2 regions of the Cupriavidus sp. SHE genome follow, and region 2 is predicted to be linked to the other one. Evidence: predicted binding sites of a transcription regulator. Region 2 holds the regulator's gene; the other holds the start of a gene.
What was found. Region 2 encodes FliA, which starts transcription of late flagellar genes. Its sites were predicted from a motif close to CTAAAGTTTNNNNNNNNNNNGCCGNTA; they were not measured.
Positions count from the first base shown of each region.

Region 1: the regulator FliA is predicted to act here: its motif matches at 1,799-1,825, upstream of RN01_RS20435 (DUF342 domain-containing protein).

Region 1 covers NZ_JWMB01000042.1:40,114-43,526, forward strand. Annotated here, with positions in the region: gene RN01_RS20435 (DUF342 domain-containing protein) at 58-1,683, opposite strand; gene RN01_RS20440 (SAM-dependent methyltransferase) at 1,900-2,730, shown strand; gene RN01_RS20445 (DUF1415 domain-containing protein) at 2,779-3,372, opposite strand; gene RN01_RS20450 (NAD(P)/FAD-dependent oxidoreductase) at 3,369-3,413, opposite strand, start outside.
Region 2 covers NZ_JWMB01000023.1:62,268-65,680, reverse strand. Annotated here, with positions in the region: gene flhF (flagellar biosynthesis protein FlhF) at 1-754, shown strand, start outside; gene RN01_RS13160 (AAA family ATPase) at 767-1,582, shown strand; gene RN01_RS13155 (RNA polymerase sigma factor FliA) at 1,690-2,406, shown strand; gene RN01_RS13150 (flagellar protein FlhE) at 2,406-2,852, shown strand; gene RN01_RS13145 (porin) at 3,047-3,413, opposite strand, start outside.

The sequences.
Region 1 (3,413 bases), on a different contig from region 2:
TTCCCCGTAACGCGCTGCGTCCGTTTGAAAACAAGACCCGGAGGTGCGCCACCCGCGTCAGTTCACGGCGATGCGGTCGTCCACTACGCGTATCTGGCCGCCCGGCTTGTCTTCCATGACTTTGAGTACCTTGTGGCCGACCTGCAGCGTCACGCCGCCGTGGATATGTCGGCCCACCGCGATCTCCGCCTGCTCGGACGGCTTCATCTGCTCGGCCAGGCGGGCGATCTCCGCGTCGAGTTCGAACAGGTCGCGATTGATCCTGTACATCGTGGCACGCGCCTTCTCGCGAATGTCCCCCGTGGCGCGCTCGGGGTGCTTGGCAAAGAACGCTACGAGTTGCTGGAGTTTGCACTGTTCCTCGACGATCTTGCCGCGCCGGACTTCCAGTTCCGCCTTCTGCTCGTCGGCAAGCGGGTTGAGTCCGACCTGCACCGTCGTGGCCGTACCCGCCGGCGCGCCCAGGGTCCCAGTGCTGACACTCTGCATCGCCCGTGTACGCCCGCCGCTGATGCTGCCTGGCGCGGTCGGCGCGCCAACCACCACCCGTTCGCCCGCGGAGACGTCGCTCTGCCGGATCCCGCTCTCCACGATTACCTCGGCCACCGCCTCGACGATCGCATTCTGGATGAAGCGCGCATGAACGGAGCCCTTGCTGCGCACGCTGGCAATCTCACTCGGGGCGCCACCGCTCGCGGTTTCTGCCTTGCCGATGATGCCGCCCTTGACGATCACATCGCCGCCGGCCTGCACGCTGGCGGCTTCGATCGTCCCCTGCACAACCACATCACCGGTGACACGTACCGACATGCCGGTGCGGATATCGCCCGACACGCGGAGCGAGCCATCGAAATTGACGTTGCCGGAATGCAGGTCGACAGCATCGACGTCGACCACCGGACTGACGATCACACCATGTGGCAACACCCGGGGCGAGCCTGCGATCACGGCGATCAACAGCAGTGGATCATTCGGATCGGTTGCCACGCCGGTCAGATCGGACGCGTAGGGCGTATCCACCACAGCGTCGGCCGGAATCGGCTTGCCAAGTACATCCATGCCGTCCTTGCCCGATCTGGCCGGCGTGCGGCGCATCAGCGCGGTACCCGGGTTGACGAGCAGGAGACTACCGAGATCGCGCAGGTCGACACGCTCGTCCTCGTTCTCCGCCAGGACAGGCCTGCGGGGCTGGACGAGGCTCTCGAAGCGTGCTGTCTCACCCTGCAGGGGCGCCACGCCGCGCGCAATCTCGCGACCCTCGCAGCTACCGGCCTCCAGCGCAACGCCGATCGCCGCGCTGTCGAGCAAGGCCACCACCCCCATCGAAGCCGCGGCGGCGGCGATCTCTTCGGCCGTGATTGGCCGGCCGCCTTCCGGGCTCACCAGCGTCAGCAACAGCCGCAGCTTGTCGGCCGTGATTTCGAGTTCGAATTCGCCATCCAGGACGCTGCCGATCACTGCGTCGATCTCGCGATCGGTCAATTGGCATTGCGTCAGGAATCCCCTCACGGCAGCGGCGTCCAGCCGCGCGCCCTGCCAGCCGTGCTCGGCCAGGCAAGCTTCCAGGGAAGCGTCCAGACTGGCGCGATCGGGCGGCAAGTGGCCCGCGTCCGGTGTAAAGCAAGCCCTGACCTGGCTCCCAGGCTGGCTGAATTCCAGGCGCAACCCCGCGTCGGCTGTCATGTGTCCCCGCCTCTATGCTGCATGTCGCAACAGCCGGCCTGGGCCCATCGCCCGGGGACTTTCCGCAAAGACCCACCGAATCCGTCGCCAACTGTGCTTGTCGTCGATCCATGTTCAACGGCGCCGGCGGTGTGAACTTGAGCCCACAAAAGTAGGGGGGGCGCAATTTCGGTAAACTAGCGCCCTCCGATGTCCCCGCCCCAAGGCACCACCCCGATGTCCAGCACCTACGAAGTCCGTCCCGGCCAGTCAATCGAACTGCTCAAGGAACTCCACATCCTGACGCGTGACGGCAAGATGAATCAGGACAGCCGCCGCAAGCTCAAGCAGGTCTATCACCTGTACCAGTTCATCGAGCCACTGCTGCGCGAGGTAAAGGACGAAAAAGGCACGGTCTCGCTGGTGGACCACGGCGCGGGCAAGTCGTATCTCGGGTTCATCCTCTTCGATCTCTTCTTCAAGGACCTGAAGGACAGCTCACACATCTACGGCATCGAGACCCGCGAGGAACTGGTGACCAGCTCGCAGGCGCTGGCCAGCCGCCTGGGCTTCGGTGGGATGTCGTTCCTGAACCTCTCCGTGGCCGATTCGATCACGTCGCCCGCATTGCCGCAGACCATCGACGTCGTGACGGCCCTCCACGCGTGCAATACGGCCACTGACGATGCGATCCACTTCGCGCTGGCCAAGCAGGCGCGGCACATCGTGCTGGTGCCCTGCTGCCAGGCCGAGGTCGCGAGCGTGCTGCGCAAGCACAAAGGCAAGTTGCTGGCCGGCAATCCGCTGACGGAAATCTGGCGCCACCCACTGCACACGCGAGAATTCGGCAGCCAGGTCACCAACGTGCTGCGCTGCCTGCAGCTTGAAGCGCACGGCTACCAGGTCAGCGTGACGGAGCTAGTGGGCTGGGAACACTCGATGAAGAACGAACTGATCATCGCCCAGTACAAGGATTTGCCGCGCCGCCGTCCGGCCGAGCGCTTGCACAATGTGCTGGAATCGCTCGGCCTGGAAGAACTGAACGAGCGATTCTTCACCGCGCCCTGATCCGGGCCGCGTCCGGAGGACGCATCGGAGACCGCGCCGGAGACCGCCTCAGAGATCGCTCTTGCCAGCCATCCATTCGAGCCAGCCTGCGTGGCCGAGCCGGCGCATCGTTTCCATATTGCGCTCGTAGATGTCCTCCGCCTCCGGGAACGCTTCGGCGGCACGCGCGATGCTGTCTTCACGCAGCAGATGCAGGATCGGATATGGCGCGCGATTCGTGAAGTTCTCGATGTCGTCGGGCTCGGTACCCTCGAACTGGTAGTGCGGATGGAAACTCGCAATCTGCAACGTACCCTCGAGCTTCAGGCTACGCAGCAGGCGATCGGCGAAATACAGGAAGTCGTTGTAGGCCAGGAAGTCGCCCAGCGCGTGCGGCATGATCAGCAGAATCGTGTCGATCTGCTCCGGATCGGACGTTTCCAGCAGGCGCAGCTCGCGCTCGAGATCGTCCAGCACGTCCTCGTCGCGCGTTGCGTCGCTGATCACGTAGCGGACCTGATCCTTGACGTACACGCTCTTGGCAAACGGGCACAGGTTCAGGCCGATCACCGCGCGCGCCAACCAGTGGCGCACGTTCTCGATGATGCCATCGTTGTCGGCAGGATTGGCCAGCCCGGCCTGATCGGTCGTGTTCACGCTCATGCGTTCGCGATGCTCAAGGCCACGGCCTCGGCGACTTCGAT
Region 2 (3,413 bases):
CGCGCGCTGGCATCAGCTCGGCGAGCGCTGGGTGGCGGGTACGCGTAAAACCGCGCGTGTGATCACGGGTGGCGCGGCCAGCAAGCTCGATGCGATCGCCGACACGCTGACGTTTCATGCGATTGGCGACACGACCTGGCGCGACCGCGGTGCTGTGCACTGGGTTGGTCACTGTGCAGTGCGGATTCCGGAAGGGACGGTTCGTGCGGTTGGACGCGCTCGCGATAACACGGCCGAGACCGGCACCGAAGCGTGCCTCGTTGTCTCCCGCATGGCGGATCGTGGTACCGGCGAAACGCTGGCGGTCGAGTACGTGCTGTGCGACGTGGCGCTGACCGATGACGCCGCGCAGGTCGCACGCTGGATGCAATGGGCGAACGCCGCGGACGAGCAGTTCCGCACGCTGCGTCATGCCGCCGAACACTTCGCGCAGGACAGCGATGCGTCGGACAGTCAGGGGACCAGCATGGTGTCGCTCCAGCTCGGGCTGACCACGCTGCGCCTGCAGCACACCCCCACCGCAACCGCGCCGGCGTTCCTGTCACGCCTGGCCGGCCGTGCCGCGACGCGTGCGAATGTGCCGGTGCCAGGCTCCGTGCTCAACGAGGGCATGGGTCGCCTGCTGGCGCTGCTGGATGTGCTGGAGAACTATCCGGGACGTGCCGCCTCGCCTGCGCTCGTCGGTGATATCACTGCCGACGCGGCAATGCAGGCGACAGTCGGACTGCCGCAGTTGGCAGTCGCGGGGGAGTAAGCCTTGAACGTCATGGGTTCCGATCAGGCAGAAAGCCTGCGCCGTCTGCTGGCGCCGCGCGTCACCCGGCGCATCGCGGTGGTTGCCGCCGATGCGGGGGCGGGCGCCACCACGGTGACACTGGGTCTGGCCAATGCGCTGGCCATGCAGGGCGAACGTGTTCTGCTCGTCGACGAGGATCGCCATGGCGTGCGTGCCACGCGTCTGTCGGGCGCCGCGCCTGTCGCAACGCTCGCCGATGCGCTGGCCGGCCGGGTGACCGCGGCCGCCGCGATTGGCACGCGCCCTGCCAGTGGCATCGCGGTGCTGCCGGCAGGTGATATCCAAGTCGACGCCGGGAACATGGACCGCGCGCTATCCGATCTGATTCCCGACATGCGGTCGGTGCTGATCGACGCGCGCACGGATGCAACCGGCGCGCTGTCGCCTCTGGCGGCAACCGCCCACAACGTGGTGATCGTCATGCGCCCGGAGGCAACGTCGATTACCGCGGCCTACGCGCGCATCAAGCGTCTGCATCACGAATACGCATGCCGCCGCTTCCATCTGGTCGTCAATATGGCGGCCGCCGAAGCGACCGTTGCCGCGCTGGCACGCAATCTTGCCCGTACCGCGAGCCAGTACCTCGGCGTCGAGGCTGGTCTGACCGGATACCTGCCGATCGACCCGCTGGTGGCCCGCGCATTGCAGCTTGGCCGTTGCGTGGTGGAGGCGTATCCCGCAGCGGCATCCACCAGCGCGCTGCGCCACATCGCCAGCGGTATCGGCGCATGGCCGTTGCGACACGAAACAACGCCCCAGGGAGCGGCTGTGGCCGTTCCCGCATGAAGCCAGAACAAGAAGTCGACAAGACCGGACACCGAGCCAGACAGTCAGCCGCGGCCATGCTTGCGCGGCGCTGGCACCGATAGAAAGCATTTACCGAGAGTTCCACCATGTACACGATTCAGGGAAAGCTCGAACAGGCAGACGTGGTCAAGTCGCACGCGCCGCTGGTGCGACGCATCGCGTTGCAGCTGGCGGCGAAGCTGCCGGCCAGCGTGCAGATCGACGACCTGATCCAGGCCGGCATGATCGGCCTGCTCGACGCCGCCAAGCGCTACGAGGACAACCATGGCGCGCGATTCGAGACCTATGCGAGCCAGCGCATTCGCGGCGCCATGCTCGACGAGGTGCGCGCCAACGATTGGCAATCGCGCAGTCTGCGCCAGTTCACACGCAAGATCGAACGCACGCAGCGCCAGCTCGAGCAGAAACTCGGCCGGAGCCCCATCGACTCCGAAGTGGCGAAGGAACTCGAAATGGGGCTGGAGGAGTATCAGGAACTGCTCAACGAAGTCCATGGCTGCCAGTTGCTGCACTATGAGGACTTCGAACGCTCCGGGGAGGAAGACTTCCTGGATCGGCACCTTGGGGTGACCGACGAAGCGAATCCGCTCACGGTGCTGATGGAATCCGGAATGCGTGACGCGCTGATCCGTGCCATCGAGAAGCTGCCCGAGCGCGAGAAGCTGGTGCTCTCGCTTTGCTACGACCAGGAGTTGAACCTGCGCGAGATCGGGGCCGTGCTGGAAGTGACCGAATCGCGCGTCTGCCAGATCCGCAGCCAGGCCATTACGCGGCTGCGCAACCAGCTTCGCGGCATGTTGTGATGCGTCATCTTCTGGCGTTCGCGTTGTGTCTTTGTCTGGCCCCCACATGGGTCGACGCGCAGACATACGTGCGCGCCACCTACGAGCTCAGTGGGTCGCGCTATGCCTGGACCAGCTCCGCGCAGGGACCGCTGATTGCCAGTCGCGGCCAGCGCACGATGTCGTCGCCGGTGTTGCCTCCCGGCACGATGCCTCAGGCAAGCGGCATCGTTACATCGGTACGCTGGCGCTACAGCTTCGTCAGCACCCCGCCGATCGATCTGGAAGCATACCTGTGTAACGCGCGACGCTGCGTGCTGCTGTCTGGCGCGCAGGGGAAGACCGATGCATTCGCGGGCGACGATGCGACTGGCGGGTTCGTGTTTGCCTACCGGGTTGCTGGCCGTGGGGGGCTGTCTCCCACCCTGCAAGGCCGCAGTAACGAGGTGACGGTGAGCTACCGATAGCGCGCCGGGCCCGGCGCAGCAATGAAACGGCCCTTGGACGGGTTCAATCAGCACGTATCTGCACCTATCTGCACGTCACTGGCACTACGGGTCGCTCGGCACAGGACTGCAGTCGTAAAAAAGCCCGCTCCCAGCCAGTCATGACCAGAAGCGGGCAGGTGGAGCCCAGTCTCAAGCCGACGAATGAAGTGCCGTCAGAAGACGTGCTTCATGCCAAGCATTGCGCCGAACTGCGAGCCGCCAGGCGCGGGCGATGCGCCGGTGGAAGCGCTGTCCACGGACAGCGCCAGCTTGCCGCCGTTGTCGATATAGCCAAGCGTGGTGTAGATGGACGTGCGCTTGGAGAAGGCGTAGCTGGCACGTAACGCGCCCAGCCACGCCTTGTCGGCGCTGTTGTGGTACTTGAGGTAGAACGCCTCGCCGGAGAGCGTCACCGCAGGAGTGATGTCGTAGGCGACACCGGCATAGAACATGTCGCTGCGCGGCGTGGCGATGGCACCGTTGCGACGCCCGATCCAGCCGGCGCCGATCTTGGCGCGGTCCACGAGCATGTAGCCACCG